Regions from separate parts of the Geomicrobium sp. JCM 19037 genome, predicted to be linked through region 2. Evidence: a T-box and tRNA genes for the amino acid it is inferred to sense, from the RefSeq annotation. Region 2 holds a T-box; the other holds one or more tRNA genes.

Region 1 (10,344 bases), on a different contig from region 2:
TGAAAGCTGGCGTAGAGAAGTTGAAAGTCGGCTACGGATTGGACGACGGAGTTGATATCGGACCGATGATCAATGAAGAAGCGGTCGATAAAGTGATTGAGCATATTGAAGATGCGAAACAAAAAGGGGCAAAGGTCGTTACGGGTGGAACGAAGAAGGACGGGCTCTATTTGATGCCTACCGTGGTTTCAGGTGTGACCGAAGAGATGGCGTGTATGAATGAAGAAACATTTGGGCCTCTCGCACCGATTTCCACATTTAAGACCGATGAAGAAGCCATACAACGTGCGAATGATACGATCTATGGTCTCGCTGCTTACTTGTTCACAAGTGACATCGCTAAAGCCGTGCGACTGACCGAAGAGCTAGAGTACGGTATTGTTGGATTGAACGACGGTGGCCCTTCAACTGCGCAAGCGCCATTTGGTGGTTGGAAGCAAAGCGGTATTGGCCGAGAAGGCGGCCACCACGGGATTGAAGAGTATCTTGAAACAAAGTATATCTCTTTAAAGCTATAAGTAGTGCTTCTTTATAGAAAGGTAGTAGAGACTTCGACACGGATGCCGACAAGCTGCTTCGGCATCCGTTTTATCATGTCAGAGCGAAGTTGCGTTGCCTAAACCGGCCATCCTTGTTGTGTCCATCAAAAGAAGCGGATTTGTATCGAACGTTCATACAATCGTTTGAACCGCTATGAAGGCGTATAGGGGAGCCTGTGTGAGCCTCCCCCAACGCCTTACAATCCAACAGCGTCTGCTTGTCCGAGCGTTTTCTCGTAGTACACAAACGGTTCGCTCCGAGCTTCCGTGAGCAGTTCGCCGACTTTTGTATAGCCGAGCTTATGAAATAGTCGCATAGCTTTCGTGTTTAAGGAGTACGTATCGACTTTAATTGAAGTGTGCCCTCGCTCGAGCGCGACGTGTTCAGCATAAGTGAATAGTGCAGCAGCCACCCCGCGATTTCTCGTATCTGGATTCACTGCGAGTCGGTGTAGCGTGATGGCATCTTTATGAAAATCGGTCCATGTGAGCTCATCGTACTCAGTGGCAAAGGCTTGATTTATGACGATAAATCCTTCAATACGTTCTTCAACAAATACATACAGTTCTTGATTGGTAATATCAGTGGCAAAGTGTTTGAGTGTTGGGTATTGATCGTTCCACTGGTCACTACCCTCGTCGTTCATCTGTGTAACGGCTCGTTTGGCAATCGATACAATGCCAGAAAGGTCTTCCATTTGTGCTAAGCGAATCATCAGTTGTCCTCCTGTTCTGCACGTATCATTATAACGCGAGCAGTGTAGAAGAATTTTCTGAAAACATATTGACAACGTATTTTGCGATCGTATATAATACAGTCAAATAAAGTTGACGGAGTGAGAAAGGCATGATGAGTAAATGAAAGATGTGTTCATAATGACGAAGTACGCACAATTAAAAGCTGTGAGCGATCCGTTTCGAGGGAATCTACTCACGCACTTTGGCACCGAACCGATTACCGGACAACAGCTTGCAGAAAAATTGGATCTGTCTCGTTCAAAGATTCACTATCATCTGAACGAACTTGAGAAAAATGGCATTATCCATATTGTGAAACGGGAAGAGAAAAACGGAATTTTACAAAAGTTCTATCAGCCTGTCGCCCTATCCTTTCTTGTTGATGAACAATTGCTTAACTTTGTTGAAGGCTCGGGTGGTGAAAAGACCGGGTATAAAAGCGCATCATTTCGTGGGGATGATGAAGCCCGTCAGAAGTTTCTTACTCACGTATCCGACGCGATCGACGAAGGCCGCAAGCGATACGCCAAAGATGAAGGGGAAACGTTTACGATTAGCATGAGCTGGACACCGAAAAGCTAAACCGTCTATGTCTTTTCAGCCATAGACGTTCATTTTACCCGAACGGTCAATTTATTTTGACTGAATAAATTCAATCACTCAGGAGGTTTTTTTATATGAAACAAATTCTGAAAAATTTTAACTTTGTCATTTTATTACTAGGTCGAAGTTTATCAAACGTCGGAAGCAGTTTGTACTCGGTCGCGGCGATGTGGCTCGTTTACGAACTTGGCGGATCATCCTTCTATACGGGATTGGCGCTTTTCTTGACACAAATGCCTGCGATTCTGCAAATTCTGCTCGGACCGATGATTGATCGATTTCACGTGAAACGTCTACTCGTAGGCACACAAATGCTTCAAGTCGTATTACTGCTCATCGTTCCCGTGGCACATGCTTTTGGCATTCTTACGATTGCTGTTGTTCTAACGGTCATGCCTGTTGTTTCACTTTGCAATCAATTTTTGTACCCTACGCAGCTCTCATTATTGCCGAAAATTTTGAAAAAAGAGCAGTTGACGAAAGGAAATTCATTATTTGCGGTTGCTTATCAAGGGACCGATGCCCTCTTTAATGCGATTGCCGGCTTGTTGCTTGCAGTTGTTGGAGCGATAGCGATTTTCTACATAAATAGTCTCACATTTCTGTTATCGGCCGCGTTACTCATGTTGCTTCGCATCCCTTTCACAAAAATGGCGGAGCAACAGTCAGAAAAACCATCGGCACGAGCGATGGTTACCGACTACATCGGCCAATTAGAAGAAGGCATCACCGTTTTAATGCACCCATTTTTCAGGAATTTACTCGGCGGCGTTGTTTTCGTCAATCTAGCAGGGGCGGGCATGTTTGCCGTTCTCCCTGCTTTCAGTGCCGCACATGGTGGACCAGAATATTACGGGTTATTTTTATCAACTGCGGGAATTGGCGTCATTGTCGGAGCCGCACTCGTATCGGTGTTAAAGCTTGACCGCATTAAAGTAGGGCGGTTGTATGCCGGAGTGATTGCGATTAATGGCGTTTGCATGGTCGTGCTCACAATGATTCCAAACCCATGGGTATCGATTCTTCTCTTCGGCTTGGCTTGGTTGCCTGCTGGCATTATTAATGTCAGTTCACAAGTCATTATCCAATCCGCTATACCGAGTCATTTGCTTGGTCGCGTAATGGCTGCTGTCATGGGAATATCTGCGGGAATAGCTCCAGTCGGGGCATTGCTCGGTGGTTCTGTCGGAGCGATTCTCACAAGCGATGCAGTCATTCTAATTAGTGGAATCATCATGTTAATTGTAGCGGTTATTTGGACGTTTAATCGCACCATGAAAAAAATCCCTGCAGTGAAAGACTTAACTCCAGAAACATTTCAACTCGGATAGAAACCGATGCGGTGGGCATAATGATAATGTTCACCGCCGATTCAAATAAGAAGTGTCCGAAGGGGGAGTGAAACGCGAATTTATGGTAGAATAAAGAGGTTGTTTCTCGCACCTTCGAGGTCGATCATTGATTTCCTGCATAAACTTAAAAAAACCATTGCAAAACAGAAATAGACATGCTAAGATAAATCTTGTCTTTCATTAAGAAACGAGAGCCATTAGCTCAGCTGGTAGAGCATCTGACTTTTAATCAGAGGGTCGGAGGTTCGAGTCCTCCATGGCTCACCATTTACATATTGCCAACTTCATCTTACAATAGAGTAAGCGTACTTTGTACGTAACTCGAAGTAAGAACGAAGTGGTTGAAAAACCCGCCGCTTTATACTCGATTTTGAAAAGGAAGCAAGAAGGTCGAGGAAATGATTGAGCGAGTGAGTGAGCGTACACCGTACGTGACTCGAACGAACGAAAGAAATTGACGAAGAGATTCGCAGTTTATTCTTTAAGACAAATAGTATTTAAAAGAAGCAAGGAGTTCGCGGAAGCGACTGACTGAACGAGTGAGTGTACAACGTACACGACTCGAGTGAAGGAAGCTGACAAAGAAATCCGCCGCTTATTTTAAATAATAGGGGCCTGTGGTGTAGCGGTTAACATGCCTGCCTGTCACGCAGGAGATCGCGGGTTCGATTCCCGTCAGGCCCGCCATTTATAATTGGCTCGATAGCTCAGTCGGTAGAGCAGTAGACTGAAAATCTACGTGTCGGCGGTTCGATTCCGTCTCGAGCCACCATTTGATTGTCTGTCATTCGTATATTCAATCAAATCACTTACGACATTTATGAAACAGCGTTAAGCTAGACCCTGAATCTTATGATTCAGGGTTTTTTATCGGGGATTTGGATGGCTGTGTTACAATAGAGACGGACAAATAAGTAGACAAGCGTTCATATAAATGGGGCTCAAATAAACAAATCTACGAGAATCGGGGAGATTGTGACATGAACGAAAAAATACTCGTGGTTGATGATGAAAAACCAATTGCAGATATACTAGAGTTTTCCTTAAAGAAAGAAGGATTTGAAGTAGAGGTTGCGTATGATGGCGATGAGGCTGTAAATAAAGTAGAGTCTTTCCAGCCAGATCTTATTCTCCTGGACATTATGTTGCCGAATCGCGATGGCATGGAAGTGTGTCGAGAAGTACGGAAGAACTATGACATGCCAATCATTATGCTGACAGCGAAGGACTCAGAAATAGATAAGGTGTTAGGTTTAGAGCTAGGCGCCGATGATTATGTAACGAAGCCATTTAGCACGAGGGAGCTGTTGGCCCGTGTGAAAGCGAACATTCGCCGATTGCAAGTTGCGCCTGCGCAAGATAAGCAAAAGAGCGGGGAAATGGAAATTGGCGGACTTACGATTGACCCAGAAGCGTATCTCGTTCGAAAGCGCGGTGAGCCAATCGAGCTTACGCACCGAGAGTTTGAACTCATTCATTACTTGGCTCGTCATATTGGACAAGTGATGACCCGCGAACATTTACTTCAGTCGGTGTGGGGATATGACTACTTTGGGGATGTACGTACCGTCGATGTGACCGTGCGGAGGTTACGTGAAAAGGTTGAAGACAACCCGAGCTACCCAATTTGGATTATTACACGCCGGGGTGTAGGTTATTATTTGCGTCATCCTGAACAGGAGTAATGCTGCATGGAGAAAATCCTTAACTTCTTTAAGTCTTTCCAATTTAAGTTAATCCAATTTAAGTTAATTGCGATTTATGTGCTTTTGCTGCTCATTGCGACGCAAATTATTGGTGCGACGTTTATGACCTCTCTAGAAAGCCAAACGATCCAAAACTATAACGACTACCTCGACGATCGGGGTAGTCTGCTTGCGAATAATGCGGCGGAGATTATGATGGAAAATCGTTCCGATGATGATGAAGTCGACCCTCAAACCCAAGTGCGTCAAGAAATGAATGAACAAGTTGATCTATTGTTTGGGGATCCGAATGAGCATGTAGAAGTGGTGGATAGCAATGCGACGATCATTACTTCAGCAGCACAATCGTTAGTCGGGCAACGGAATACAGACATACAAATCTCAAGAGCTTTGTTTGGGCATGAGCAACAAGCTGAAACATACATGAATCCTGATACCGGGGATCGTACGCGCGTCATTATAGAAAAAATCGAAGGCAACAACGATCAAATTATCGGGGTTGTCCAAATTCGTGCGTCGCTAGAAGACTCGTATGAACAGGTGACGGAAATCAATGCGATTTTTACGTGGAGTGCGGTCATTGCCCTTGTGATTACAGCGATTATCGGTATCGTTCTTTCGCGAACGATCACGCGACCGGTATTGGATATGCAAAAGCAAGCGAAACGAATGAGTGACGGCGATTTTAGCCGACAAGTTCGTGTGTACGGTAGTGATGAAATTGGACAGTTGGCAACGTCGTTTAATACGCTAACGCTTAGTTTGAAAGAAGCGAATGCAACAACTGAAGGTGAACGTCGTAAGTTAAGCTCTGTACTTTCGCACATGACGGACGGGGTTATTGCTACAGATGAGTTAGGGAGAATCATTCTTTTGAATCGTCAAGCTGAAATTCTTCTGTCTATGTCGAGTGACGAAGCAATGGGTCAACTGCTACCGGACTTGTTACAACTATCGGATCAAGTAACCCCGAGTAAGCTCTATGACTATTCGGATTCAATGATTCTTGATTTTAGTGATGAAAAAAGCACGTATTTGTTGGAAGCGAACTTCAGTGTGATTCGCCATGAAGACGGGCCGATAACCGGGCTTATTACCGTTCTTCATGATGTGACTGAACAAGAGAAGATTGCGAGTGAGCGTCGTGAGTTTGTTTCCAATGTGTCTCATGAGTTAAGAACACCACTCACGACACTAAAGAGTTATATGGAAGCTTTAGAAGATGGTGCACTGGAAGATCCTGAACTCGCGCCACGCTTCTTAGGTGTTGCCCAAACGGAAACGGAGCGGATGATTCGCCTCGTAAATGACTTGTTGCAGCTTTCGAAAATGGATCGTGATGATATACACCTTAATAAATACGACTATAACCTTATCGCTTGGCTGCATGAAGTGTTGGACCGATTTGACATGATGGTTAAAGACAAAAACATTGGGTTCGAGCGTCAACTCCCACCTTATCCAGTGCGCATTCAAATCGATCGTGACAAAATGACACAAGTGATTGATAACATTATTTCCAATGCGATTAAATATTCCCCTGATGGTGGGACGATTACGGTTGGTACAGACTTGCAAGAAGAAGGGGCCGTTATCTACGTACAAGACGAAGGAATGGGCATACCAAGAGAGAATTTACACAAGATTTTTCAGCGTTTTTATCGAGTCGACAAAGCCCGTGCTCGTAACTTGGGTGGAACAGGTCTTGGGCTTGCGATTGCCAAGGAAATGGTAGAAGCTCACGGTGGAACGATTGCTGTGAGTAGTGAATGGAAAAAAGGAACGACGATTACCATTCGTTTACCATATACAACGTTCAGTGAAGGCGGGTGGAGCTCGTGACAGAACGAATCAAGTCAGGGGTGCTGATTGTTCTCATCCTCTCCAGTTTATTGCTTACATGGCAACTATGGACGTATCAACCGAACCTAGAAGTTCTTGATGAAGGGGGATACACAACAGAGAGTATCGGTGAAACAGCTGCAACCGATGACATCATTAAGCCAGCAAACATTATTTACCATGTCGAAGACGAACGATTTATGACGTATGGAAATAACAGTATAGAAACGGAGAGGCTTCTCGATGACTTGAACAGTCATGGTCAATCAGATTTTGAAGTTATTGAGAATCCGAATTCTTCTTTGGATTTGTATCCGGACACAGACTTTATTGAACTGAGCTTTCCAACTGGCATTCCACCTGAGTTGGTCCAACAGCTCCTCAATGAAGATGCGGATTTGTTAATGGATACCGATACCTCTTTTGAACGAATTATTCTCTATGAAAATCAAGAAGATACGGTCATTCGTTATCTTTCCTTTGATGGCGAAGAATCTGTAGAAGCTCGGGTGAACATTAACCCATCAGTATTTCGAAGTAACTATTTATACAACTATGAGGTGGATAATGTATACCCGGTGTACAGTGAACTGGCTGGAGGCACGGGGGAGCGCTTAGATAAGCCTCTTTATTTACCGATCGAACCTGTATATTATACGAACAGAAGTTATGAAATTGAGACGTCAGACTACATTTCACCAGCTGCATTTGAGCCGTTATTGTTCGATGAAGAGCCGATTCCAGTGTCAGAACAGAGTATTTACATTGGCAGTTCTCAACAAATGACGGTGAGCAGCAACAACGACTTTTTGGAGTTTACAGATGTGACGGTACCTGTCACCCAATCGGAAAACCCTGACCAAATTGTCCAGGATGCGATTAATTACGTAAACTTGCACGGAGGGTTTACTGAGAAATATCAGCTTTACGGGTATGGGTCTGACCGCGCAAATGTAGAGGAAGATGAGTATGCTCGTTTCCGACTCGTCGAAGACGGAGTGCCGGTATTGGATTCTTCAAATGACGGCTATATCAATGTAATGAGAAGCTACAATGAAGTCATATCCAATTATACGAGGCCTTTGTATACACTTGGAAGGTTTCAAAGTGAGCTTGCTTCGTCTGAGCAATTGCCACACGGTGAAAGAGTTTGGGAGAGTATAGGCGAAGACCGAGAAGAAATTACGGACGTTCGTGTCGGGTATACAATTCATCGAGAGCAAGGCATTACCGAGACGATCAGTTTCGAGCCTGAATGGTATGTGTTGTTAAACAATGTTTGGCAGCCGATCGACTTTGGTTCGGAGGAGGATTCATATGGATTGGAGTAGAACAAAAACGATTTTTATTGTGACATTCTTATTCTTGAATACTTTCCTCGCTTACCAACTCGTTGATAAGCAATCGTATGAAAATATTCTAAGTGAGCAAAACGAGAATGAACAAACTTTTGAAGAGCTCGTAGAGACGGAGAATATCGTCATCGATGCAGAGTTACCCGAACACGAGAACTTGCCGCAACTAATTGTAGAAACAGCACCTGTTTCCTATGATATTGTGGAAGAGTTTTATGGCAGTAATTCTTGGTTTGAAGACTTGGATGAAGATATTGTAGATGGGTCTCTTGAATTAACATTAATTCTTAGCTCTAACTTTTCTGTCGATGACGGCTTATTTAGTAGCGTGAACGCGTTTGTTGAAGAGCAAATATTAGAAGGTGAGTATTACAGCTTTGGTGGAATGGCAAATGCGGAGAACACAGACAACGTCGAAATGAATTTCTACCGTGACCATGAAGGGTATACACTCTATGGGAGTGGAGGCAATGCTCACCTCGTCATTACCGTGAATGAGAGTCGAGAAATTACAGTTGCAGAACAACAGTTTCTTAACATTGATGTGAGAGAAGAATTTGAGGAGCTGGAATTAATTACAGCGGCAGATGCAATTGAGGCGTTAATCGACGAACAGGTCGTGACGAGAAATGCGACGATTCATGATGTAGAGCTTGCCTATTATAGTGCCAATACAGATGGTGAAAGGGCCGTATACATTCCGGTCTACCGCATTCGAGCGAGTGATGATGTATATGAAGAGGATCCTCCATTTGGTGATTTTTATATTGTGAATGCCGATAGTGGACGGGTCACGTCAGATGAGTCGCTCAGTGATGAATAATAGGGTGGGGAATATATGAGTATGCAATTCAGCGTTCTCGCAAGTGGCAGTACGGGCAATGCTATGTACGTTGAAACAGATAAATCCAAAATTTTGATTGATGCTGGCCTAAGCGGAAAGAAAATTGAAGAGCTTTTTCGTAGTATTGATCGGTCTCTTTCTGATATTGATGCCATTCTTGTCAGTCATGAGCATACTGATCATATTAAAGGGGTCGGCATCGTTGCGAGAAAGTATAACGTGCCCGTGTACGCGAACGAGAAGACGTGGAAAGCGATGGAGTCTTCCATCGGGCCCGTGAATGCTGAGCAGCGTTTCCATTTAGAAACGGGACGTATCGCAACGTTTGAAGATGTGGACATTGAAACATTCGGCGTCTCCCATGATGCAGCTGATCCAATGTTTTTTGTGTTCCACCATGAAAAAAAGAAACTAGCGATTGCCACAGATATGGGGTATGTGAGCGAGCGCATTAAAGGCACATTAAAAGAAGCCGATGCCTTAGTTTTTGAGTCAAACCATGATACAAACATGCTGCGAATGGGAAAATATCCTTGGAATGTGAAACGGAGAATTCTTGGCGATCGTGGCCACGTATCAAATGAAGATAGTGCGTTAGCGTTGTCTGAAATTATTACCGAGCGAACGAAACATGTGTACCTTGCTCATTTGAGTCTCGATAACAATATGAAGGATTTGGCGAGAATGACTGTCGAGCAAACGTTGGCAGAACAAGAGGTTACGTTGGGACATGCGGGTGTTCAACTCGTTGATACGGACCCTTTCTCACCGACGCCGCTTCGTTTATTGTCATAATAGGGAAAGAACCTCTGTATAATTTGATTGAAATGAAACAAAAAAGGGTAGTTTAATGGTGAATGAATTGCGGATGAATTGTTGGACGGCTCGCTGAGTGATTCGTTACACTAATGGTACATCCTGTGCAATTCACAATTTCTTTCTCGTTACGGTATCAGTAAATCGACATGGGGGGCATGTCAGACAATAGTAATCAAAGAAAGAAAGGTGGAGCAGCATGGGTTATTATGATGATCACTACCCATCAAGAAAAAGGAAAAGTAAAGGTTCGATTTTTTTAGGCATTATTTTAGGTGCAGCCCTTGTCATCGGCATCGTAAGTATTGGTCAGATGATGAACATCGGTGGGTCAAGTGCAGCTCAAGATGAAGAACAAAATGATCAAGAAGAAGACTTCTTTGCCGAAGACTCAGAAACGGTCCACCTCGATGTGACGACGGATGTAACAGATGTCGTTGACAACGTATCAGATTCTGTCGTTGGTGTGTTTAACCTCCAAAATACAAGCTTTTGGGGTGGCGCTGGCGGTGTTGAAAACGAAGAAGGTGTCGAAGCTGGAACAGGGTC
Region 2 (10,344 bases):
GTGACGTAAAAGCAACCGTAAGTGACATTGAACAGGAGCTAGGTCCGGTAGAAGTACTCGTCAATACGGTTGGTTGGGACATTATTGAACCGTTTATTGAAAACGACGAAAGCTATTGGGAAAAAATCATCGATATCAACTTTAAATCAGCTTTGTATGGAAGTCGAGCGGTACTCTCGCAAATGATTGAGCGTTCTTCAGGAAGGATTATTAACATCGGCAGCGATGCGGGACGTGTCGGTAGTATGGGAGAGACGGTTTATGCAGGAGCCAAGGGGGGTGATTAGTTTCACGAAATCATTGGCAAGAGAGATGGCAAGACATCAAATTACTGTCAATTGTGTATGTCCTGGACCGACAGATACCGCACTATTTCAATCGCAACCAGAGAAAATGAAACAAGCACTCGTAAAAGCAGTTCCCCTTAAACGTTTGGCAGAGCCAGAAGACATTGCCTACGCCGTAGGGTTTTACGCTTCTGAGCGGGCAGGTTATTTAACGGGGCAAGTAACGAGTGTAAGCGGCGGCTTAACAATGGCTGACTAACAGAAAATTTGACGAGGAGGAAACCGAATGATTACCGAAAAAACCTTTGAAGAAGAAATGATCCAAACGGTAAAGAGAATCCGAAAAGATAAAATTACCCCACGAGCGATGGAAGTGGATGAGCGTGACGAATTTCCGCATGATCTTGCACGTACGCTTGCAGAAAATGGATTGCTTAGAATGTCGTTGCCAGAAGAATACGGAGGCATTGATGCAAGTTCATCGCTGTTGTCCCAAGTAATCGAAGAACTTAGTCGTGGGTTAGCGATGATGGGAACGACGATGCTGTCGACGCATACGGTCATACGCATGGTAGCTTTGGGTGGAACAGAACCGCAAAAAGAGCGGTTTTTCAAAGCGTTGTCGAAAGAAGATGCCCTCTGTGCCATCTGTTTAACTGAACCTCATGCAGGGTCAGATGCAAGAGCTTTAAGTACATTTGCAAAGAAGAATGAACGAGGCGGATATACATTAAATGGTACGAAGATCTATGTCACATTAGCGCAAGTAGCAGACTATTATCTCGTGTTTGCAAAAACGTCAGAACAAGATATTTCCGCATTTCTCATTCATAAAGATACCCCAGGGTTACACTACGGCAAAATTGAAAAGAAGATGGGCCTCCATGGAAGTATGACCGGGGATATTATCTTTGAGAACTGCGAAGTGGAGGAAAGCGCGCTTGTCGGTCATGAAGGCGATGGCTGGGAATTGCTCACGGTAACGGGAAATAGCATGCGTTCGTGGGGAGCGGCATCGATTGGGCTTGGCATCGCTCAAAACGCTTTAGATGAAGCCGTTGAATATGCGAAAGAGCGGAAGCAGTTTGAGAAACGAATTGGTGATTTTCAAGCGATTCGGTTTATGCTAGCTGATCGTGCAATGGAATTAGAAGCCGCCCGTTGCCTCGTCCGGGAAACGAATGAACGAGTGGACCGTGAATCACCGAAGGTCGGTAAACAAACGATGGCGATGGTATCGATGTCAAAGTGTTATGCTACCGATATGGCGATGCGCGCAACAACAGATGCTGTCCAAGTGCTAGGTGGCTACGGATATATGAAAGACTATCCAGTCGAGCGTTTAATGAGGGATGCAAAAGTATTCCAGATCTTAGATGGAAGTAATCAAGTGCAGCGTATGATTATTGGCAGTTACCTGATGGCAGAGTAGAAAGGATGACTGAGATGACAAAAGTAATCAGTCTATCCGAAAGCGTCCAACAGTTTATTTTTCCTGAATGTGTTCTTCATTTTAGCTTTACGCACAATCGGGCAATGGCGTACGCGTGGGAAATCATTCGCCAAAATAAAAACCAAGCACTTCAACTTGAGCTAGTCGGCACGGGTATGCTCGAACACGCCATCGCCCTTGTGTGGGCCGGTCAAGTAAGAAAGCTCGTTGGGGCTTTCTTCGGGGAAACATACCCTTCCCCCGCCCCGAACAAAGTCATTATGAAACAAGCGAAGGAGGAGCGGTTAACGCTCGAGTACTGGACGAACCTTACGATCCCACAACGTTTCATGGCGGCTGCAAACGGTTTTGATTATGTCCCTACCCGCTCCTTACAAGGAAGTTCATTGCTACAAACACATTTGAACTCAGGCGTCGCCTTTTATACACATGACGAGAATACAGGAAAAGATACGGTCATGATTCGTTCACTCGTACCGGATGTGGCGATTGTGCATGGAAGTGTTGCTGATGAAGATGGGAACACGGTCGTAACCCCACCTTATGGTGAAGATTTATGGGGAATCTATGCCGCCAAGAAGGTGGTGGTCATTGCGGAGAAGATCGTGAATGCTAAAAAGATCGAATCGTTGTCTCACCTCGTGAAAGTGCCCGCGCATCTCGTCGATGCCGTCGTTGAACTTCCGTATAGTGCGCATCCGTTTGGTGTTTCGCCAATCGGGTACTCCGAGCATAGTTATAGCGAAGATTATAAGTTCCGTACATCGTTTCGTCACGCTGTACAACGTGGAGAATCTATTGAAACGTGGATGGAGCGAGAACATTTGGATGTGAGTCATAACCGTTTTTTGAGCCATTTAGGGGAAGAGCGATTGCACGAACTTGAACGAGCGGCGAGGCCGAACACCACCGAAACGATCAAGCACGACGATCGTCCGTTAACTGACGTAGAAACATTCATCATCGTGTCTAGTCGCCGGATTGCTCAAAAGATTAAAGCGGAAAATTACACGATGTTGCTCGCTGGAATTGGCATTTCTCATTTGACGGCTTGGCTCGTCCACCGTCAATTAGAAGCTGAAGGAGTGAAAGTGCAACTATTGACAGAGACAGGTTTTTACGGATACAAACCCGCTTTAGGTGACTCTTATATTTTTAATTTTAATAATTTATACAATAATAAAAAACAAAGTAGTTTCGTAGAAATTCTTGGTCAAATGGTAGGTGACAAAAACCATCGCACATTAGCCATTCTCTCTGGTGCGCAAATTGATCAGTATGGACAGATCAACTCGACGATGATTCCAGAAAAGAATTTGTTCCTAACTGGTTCTGGAGGGGCTAATGATATTGCTGCTGTTGCTCACGGTGTCGTTGCGATGATGTATGGGGATGGTCGAAAGTTTGTGTCGACCGTCCCTCATGTTACATCCCCAGGGGATCACGTCCACCAAATTTATACACCAGAAGGTGTGCTTGAACGAGGTGCCGAAGGGGATGCATTTCAAGTTGTGGAATGGATGCATAAAGATAGCATGTCGAGGTTTAATCAGCTCATTCCATGGAAAGCTGACGTTCATGAGAAGTGTGAAGTTGCCGGGCCAGTGAGCGCCAAAGAACTTACGTGGTTACGTGAGTTTGACCCAGAACGTATTTTTCTAGCGTAAGGAGGTTATATGCTTGACTGAACATGAAAATCAAATCGTTGTCATTACAGGCGCAAATGGAGGTATCGGTCTTGAAACCGCCCGGTCGTTTCTCAATGACGGGGCAACGGTCATTGCCGCTGTCCATTCAAATCGAGATGCCATCATGCAACTTCAAGAAGAATATAAGGAGCACCGGTACAGATTTTGCCACTGGATTTGAGCTGTGAGAACAGCATTGAGACGTTTGCTGAAGAAGTGAAGCGTTACACTGATCATCTGGATGTGCTTGTAAACAATGCAGGCATATCCATTCCAGCCCCACTCATGGATTTGGAAACCGACAGTTGGGATCGTGTATTAAGTACAAATGTGCGGGGGCCGTTTTTATTATCAAAACAACTCGTTCCTCTTTTGCAAAAGCAAGCAGGTTCGATCGTACACGTCGGTTCAATGGCAGGACATGAAGCTTACCCTGGTATGGGGCTTATAGCACGAGTAAGGCAGCATTAACGATGCTCACGAAACAAATGGCTGCCGAATGGGCGGCGTATGGCATCCGTGTAAACAGTGTGAGTCCCGGCTTAATTCACACCCCGCTCACCGAGGACATTTATAACGATGAAGAAATGCGAGTCGTGCGTGAATCTCTCGTTTCATTGAAACGAATTGGTACGAGTAAAGATGTTAGCGACGTAATTCTGTTTTTAGCATCAGCCAAAAGTGCATATATGACAGGACAAAGCCTTATCGTTGATGGTGGATTATTAGGGACGATACAACAACACTTGGCAGGCAGACCGAAAAGTAAAACGTAAAGGAGCGTGTAAAACGTGGTCAACGGGATGCACATCCATGAAGAACGAAAAGCCCACTACTATGAGCGAGGACATTGGCAAACGCGTACCGTTTATGAAACCTTTTTGAAAGCGGTTCAATCTAACCCTACCCAAGTCGCAGTGATTGACCCGTATCGATCCATTACGTATGAGCAGTTACGAACCTTTTCAACAGAAATCGCTAATGGTTTTCTAGTAAAAGGGTTAAAAAAAGGCGATGTCGTGTCCGTTCAGTTGCCAAATTGGATTGAATATGTAGCGATTTACCTTGCTTGCACAAAAATAGGCGTTATCTTTACCCCAATACCAGTGAACGCAACGGCAAAAGAAGTCGCGAACATGTTTACGATCAGTCGACCAGCACTACACATATCTGTTTGTCACTTTCGTAAAAAAGCGTATGAGCCTATTCTTAATGAGGTCGCTCATTCGGTAAACCTTCCCGATGTGTACCTTCTTGAACAAGAAGGGGAGTCCGTTCAAGATCGTCGGTTTTTGCCGTTTCATTTGTTGCCTGTAGATAAACACGTGGATGCCCCTGACGTACATGCGGATGACGCCCTCGTCATTTTGTTTACATCTGGAACAGAATCATTGCCAAAAGGGGTTGTGCATACACACAACACCGTATTATTTGGGGAGAAGGCGATGCAAAAGGCGTTGAACATAACAGAAGATGATCGCGTTTTTATGGCATCTCCTCTTTCTCATGCTACCGGCTTTTTGCATGCTGTGAATTTGCCACTCATCACCGGAGCGACGAGTGTACTCATGGACCATTTCCAAGGTGAAAAAGCCGTTCGGGTCATCGAAAGGCAAAAGTGTACGTTTTCAATGGGTGCAGCAACTTTTGTCCACGATATATTGAAAGCAATTCAACAACAAGGCAACCCTGGTGCATTATCGACGCTCAGGTTCTTTTTATGTGGGGGTGCCCCGATCCCAAGACATCTTGTTGACGAAGCGAAAGAAAATGGATTCCGGTTATTGTCTGTGTATGGGGCAAGTGAAAGCCCTCCTCATGCGATTAGCTGCTTACATGATTCTGAAGAATGGGTTAGCCAAACAGATGGTCAAGTGTTGGAAGGAATTGATGCGAAAGTTGTCGACGATGACCGTAAATCTCTCGCAACCGATGAAATTGGAGAATTAGCAACGAGAGGACCGAACGTGTTCGTTGGGTATTTCAATGATCCGTCGCTTACTAGGAAATATCTAGATGAGCGCGGATGGTATTATAGCGGAGATTTAGGCACGTTGGATTCCGACCGATACGTACGGGTTGTCGGACGAAAAAAAGATATGATTATTCGTGGTGGTCAAAATATTAGCCCGGTTGAAGTTGAGAATCTTTTGCTTCAGCATGCTTCAATTAAAGAAGTTGCGTTGGTCGGAGTACCAGACGAAAGGATGGGAGAAAAAGCGTGCGCGTTCATCACTCTTAACCCGAATGGAACGTTTACGTACGAGATGATGGTCACGTATTTAGAAGAACAAAATGTAGCGAAATATAAATGGCCGGAGTATATAGAGCTTGTACCCGAACTCGCACGAACGGCTTCAGGAAAGATACAAAAATTTCGGTTGTTGGAACAATGGAAAACGAAAATCGTTTAATTTAAAATGGAGGGAACATGATGGAACTAGAAGAAGTAATCTATGAGAAATCCGAAGGCATCGCCACAATTACGATAAACAAACCAGAAAAATATAATGCATTCGGGGCGCGTACGGTGCAAGAGTTAATCTACAGCTTTCGTGACGCGTGGGATGATAATCGCGTTGGCGTCGTCATCTTAACAGGGCTGGGGATAAAGCATTTTGTGCAGGTGGAGATCAAAAAGATCGTGATAGCGGAGGTTATGGAACGAATGGCGGGTTAACCGGCGGAATGGGATTAGAGATGGAAACTCTTCATTATGTGATGCGCAATATCCCTAAGCCAGTGATCGCTGCTGTGAATGGTTACGCGATCGGCGGCGGGCACGTCTTACACGTCATTTGTGACTTATCGATTGCCTCAGAGCGCGCGATTTTTGGTCAGTCCGGTCCGAAAGTAGGAAGCTATGATGCCGGGTTTGGCTCTGCATATTTAGCACGAATTGTTGGCGAAAAGAAAGCGAGAGAGATTTGGTATTTATGCCGGAAGTATTCAGCGGATGAAGCGTATGAAATGGGGCTCGTAAACAAAGTCGTTCCACACGAACAACTGATGGAAGAAGCGAGAGATTGGGCGAACGAAATGTTAGAGAAAAGTCCGACAGCACTAAAAATGTTGAAATATTCCTTTAATGCCGATTCTGCCAGCATTGCAGGAATTAATCAAATGGCACTTGGAAGTTTGGCGATGTTCTATGAAACAGATGAAGCATTAGAAGGGAAGAATGCATTTATTGAAAAGAGGCCTGTAGATTTCAGCCAATTTAGAAGTTCATGATTAAGCCCTTGCAAGCTTAGCGAAAACCATCTATACTAAGAACAAATTACACATGCACGAACACGTTGATAGAGAGTAGTACGGTGAACACTGATGTCTAGGGAGGATGGGCCAAAGACTGCAAGCCTTTCCCTTTAAGCTCACCTGAATTCACTCTGGAGTTGGCACCGGTCACAAGGTGCCCCGGTTTACTGCCGTTACCAGTGATCGAGTGATCGACTCGAGCCTTTGCATGAGTCGGTAACAAGGGTGGTACCGCGAAACCTTCGTCCCTTTTTAGGGAGACGAAGTTTTTTTGTATTGACGGTGAAGATAAGGAGGAAGAGAATGATTACACGATTAGAAGAGCTGAAAGTTGAAGCCCTTACAGGCGTAACTAATAGTGAGGACCAAAAACAGCTCGAACAAGTCCGCATTACCTACCTAGGGAAAAAGGGACCGATTACGGAAGTGCTTAGGGGAATGGGAAAGCTCTCAGCTGAGGAGCGTCCAGTCGTCGGCCAAAAAGCCAATGAAGTGCGAGAAATGATTCAACAAGCGATTGATGAGAAGCTTGCGCTGTTTGCAGAAGCAAAACTGCGCGAGCAGTTGACGGAAGAGCAAATCGACGTCACCTTGCCTGGGCGTAAAATGACACAAGGAGCGACGCACCCATTAACGGCCGTCGTTGAGCAAATTGAAGATATTTTTATTGGATTAGGGTTTGAAGTGACAGAAGGACCTGAAGTGGAATTGGATTATTTCAACTTCCAGATGATGAACTTGCCACCAGACCATCCAGCAAGAGATATGCAAGATTCATTTTATATTACCGATGACACGTTGCTAAGAACGCACATCTCCCCGGTACAAGCGCGAACGCTACAAGCTGCAAAAGGGGAAGGGCCGATTCGCAAGGTTAGCCCCGGAAAAGTGTATCGACGTGATGAAGACGATGCGACGCATTCTCACCAGTTTACGCAAATTGAAGGTTTGTATGTCGATAAAAACGTAAGAATGAGTGACCTTAAAGGCGTATTTGACGCGTTTGTGAAGCAGTATTTCGGTAATGATCGCTTAATCCGTTTACGTCCGAGCTATTTTCCGTTTACAGAGCCTTCAGCTGAGATTGATGTGAATTGTGGCGTCTGTGGAGGTAGTGGGTGCCGAGTATGCAAACATTCGGGCTGGATTGAAGTACTCGGTGCAGGCATGGTTCACCCAAGAGTGTTGGAAATGAATGGGTTTGACCCAGAAGTGTATTCTGGTTTTGCTTTCGGAATGGGTGTTGAGCGATTTGCGATGCTCAAATATGGCATCGATGATATCCGGCACTTCTACACGAATGACACGAGATTTCTCTCACAGTTTAAAAACCTTTAATATCGCGATGAAAGTAGGTGAAGGAGACAATGCTCGTTTCCTATCAATGGTTAAATGATTATATAGATTTAAAAGACATCACACCGGAAGAGGTCGCCGAATTATTGACTCGAGGTGGATTAGAAGTCGACCATGTCCATCGTTTTCATGATGGCATTGACCACGTGGTAATCGGTAAGGTGATTGAAACGGCCCCCCACCTGATGCAGACAAACTAACGATTTGCCAAGTCGATACGGGGGAAGAAACTTCGCAAATTATTTGCGGTGCTGCGAACGTTGTTGCTGCAGAATACGTCGTTGTAGCGAAACCCGGAGCCGTTCTTCCAGGGAATGTGGAAATTAAGAAAACGACAATTCGTGGCGAAGTATCTGAAGGAATGATTTGTGCACTTGATGAGCTAGGTGTAGCCGATCATATGATTCCAAAAGAAGAACAAGATCAAATTATTGAACTTGGAAATGATGCGGTACCCGGCGGCGACGCTCTTGACTATTTAGGATTAAATGACGTCATTTTAGAACTAGATCTAACACCGAATCGTGCGGATGCGCTCAGCATCATCGGCGTTGCTTATGAACTATCCGCCATCTTGGACCGTCCGATTCATGTGCCGGACATCGAACACGGCGCGGTGCGCAAAAATGTCGCAGACGTTGTCAGCGTAACTGTGGAGAACGGTGAAGATGTACCATACTACGGGGCAAAAGTCGTCCAAAAGTTGAAGATTGGCCCATCACCGAAATGGATGCAAATGCGTTTAATTGGTGCGGGAATGCGACCGGTCAATAATGTTGTTGATATTACGAACTATGTAATGCTCGAATACGGTCAGCCCTACATGCGTTTGACTTCGATCGGTTTGGCACAGATGAAGTGGTGACGAGAAAAGCAAAACCTGGAGAGAAAATGATTACCCTAGATGAAACAGAGCGTGTGTTAGCAGGCACCGATGTGGTCATAACGAACGGTACAGATCCGGTAGCGCTTGCGGGTGTCATGGGTGGTGCATCATCTGAAGTGGTGGATAGCACAACGACCATACTCCTTGAAGCCGCTCAGTTCGATGCGTTGAACGTGCGCGAGACCGCCAAACGTCTCGGTCTTCGTAGTGAGTCAAGTATGCGATTTGAAAAGGGATTAATCCCAAGGCACGAGTGAAGCCGCAGAACGGGCAGCGTATCTTCTTGAACGATATGCCGAAGGCTCGGTGTTAAATGGCATTGTTGAGTCGGGCGAAATGCCGCAATATCAACAAGAGGTTGAAGTGAATTTAGGCCGAGTGAACCAACGGCTCGGGACGAGCTTACATGTTGAAGAAGTTGAGCAGATTTTGTATCGTCTCGGATTCACAGTGGAGTCACTCGGTGAGTCTTGGCGAGTCATCATACCAGCAAGAAGGCTCGATTTAAATATTGAAGAAGACTTAATGGAAGAAGTGGCTCGGATTCATGGTTATGACAACATCCCGAGCACCTATCCTATAGGGGAACGAACGGGCGGCAGCTTAACGAACACCCAAAAATTGAAACGAAAAGCGCGGCGTTTCTTAGAAGGGGCAGGCATGAATGAAGCCATTACGTACTCCCTGACAAGTGAAACCAAGTCTGTACAATTCATGTTGAAGGAAACAGCAGCGGATGTACGCGTGCTCATGCCAATGAGTGCAGAGCGTCAAGTGCTTCGCCGTAGTCTCATTCCACACCTTCTCGATAGTGTTGGGTACAATAAGAACCGTCAACAAACGAATGTGGCGTTCTTTGAAATGGGTTCGGTCTTCTTGCCAACGCCAGATGACAATCTTCCACATGAAGAGTTGAGAATTGCAGGTGCACTCACGGGCGCATTCGGGGAGTCTAGCTGGGCAGAAACAACGACGAGCGTTGATTTCTTTGTCGTTAAAGGAATCGTCGAAGGGTTAGCGAAACAGCTAGGCGTTCACCATGAATGGACATTCCAAAAAGCAGAGCGCGCTGGCTTGCACCCTGGAAGGAGTGCAGAAATTCTCATGGGTGATGAGCTCATTGGTTTTATCGGTGAACTTCACCCGACCGTTTCGAAAGAGCGTGGTCTAGCGGCAACGTACGTGTTCGAACTGAACGCCGATGTACTATTCAAGGAACGAGATACAGTAATGAAATATGATCCGTTACCGAAGTTCCCAGGTGTAAGGCGAGACCTTGCCATCGTTGTTGATGAGAAAATATCCGCTTCGGAAGTACAACGGGCTATTGAAGAAAATGGCGGCAAGTGGTTAAGGGATGTTGAACTATTTGATGTATACGAAGGGGAGCATTTGCCAGCTGGCAAGAAGTCGCTT

The links. A T-box is a leader RNA that pairs with one kind of tRNA and senses whether it is charged. The one in region 2 lies ahead of pheS (phenylalanine--tRNA ligase subunit alpha), so its partner is inferred to be a tRNA-Phe.
Region 1: it has a tRNA-Phe gene. The T-box ahead of pheS (phenylalanine--tRNA ligase subunit alpha) is inferred to sense a tRNA for this amino acid. The anticodon was not compared.

Annotation. Positions count from the first base shown of each region.
Region 1 covers NZ_BAWZ01000010.1:8,725-19,068, forward strand. The annotation lists partial or broken gene JCM19037_RS07520 (NAD-dependent succinate-semialdehyde dehydrogenase) at 1-518, shown strand, start outside; gene JCM19037_RS07525 (GNAT family N-acetyltransferase) at 737-1,255, opposite strand; gene JCM19037_RS22340 (helix-turn-helix domain-containing protein) at 1,416-1,859, shown strand; gene JCM19037_RS07535 (MFS transporter) at 1,955-3,211, shown strand; tRNA gene JCM19037_RS07540 (tRNA-Lys) at 3,424-3,499, shown strand; tRNA gene JCM19037_RS07545 (tRNA-Asp) at 3,844-3,919, shown strand; tRNA gene JCM19037_RS07550 (tRNA-Phe) at 3,929-4,004, shown strand; gene yycF (response regulator YycF) at 4,213-4,917, shown strand; gene walK (cell wall metabolism sensor histidine kinase WalK) at 4,924-6,780, shown strand; gene JCM19037_RS07565 (YycH family regulatory protein) at 6,777-8,111, shown strand; gene yycI (two-component system regulatory protein YycI) at 8,098-8,958, shown strand; gene JCM19037_RS07575 (MBL fold metallo-hydrolase) at 8,974-9,774, shown strand; partial or broken gene JCM19037_RS07580 (S1C family serine protease) at 9,995-10,344, shown strand, end outside.
Region 2 covers NZ_BAWZ01000031.1:1,993-12,336, forward strand. The annotation lists partial or broken gene JCM19037_RS15945 (SDR family NAD(P)-dependent oxidoreductase) at 1-546, shown strand, start outside; gene JCM19037_RS15950 (acyl-CoA dehydrogenase family protein) at 574-1,719, shown strand; gene JCM19037_RS15955 (CoA-transferase) at 1,734-3,407, shown strand; partial or broken gene JCM19037_RS27535 (SDR family NAD(P)-dependent oxidoreductase) at 3,421-4,204, shown strand; gene JCM19037_RS15970 (AMP-binding protein) at 4,220-5,842, shown strand; partial or broken gene menB (1,4-dihydroxy-2-naphthoyl-CoA synthase) at 5,863-6,662, shown strand; T-box leader at 6,719-6,939, shown strand; gene pheS (phenylalanine--tRNA ligase subunit alpha) at 6,990-8,024, shown strand; partial or broken gene pheT (phenylalanine--tRNA ligase subunit beta) at 8,054-10,344, shown strand, end outside.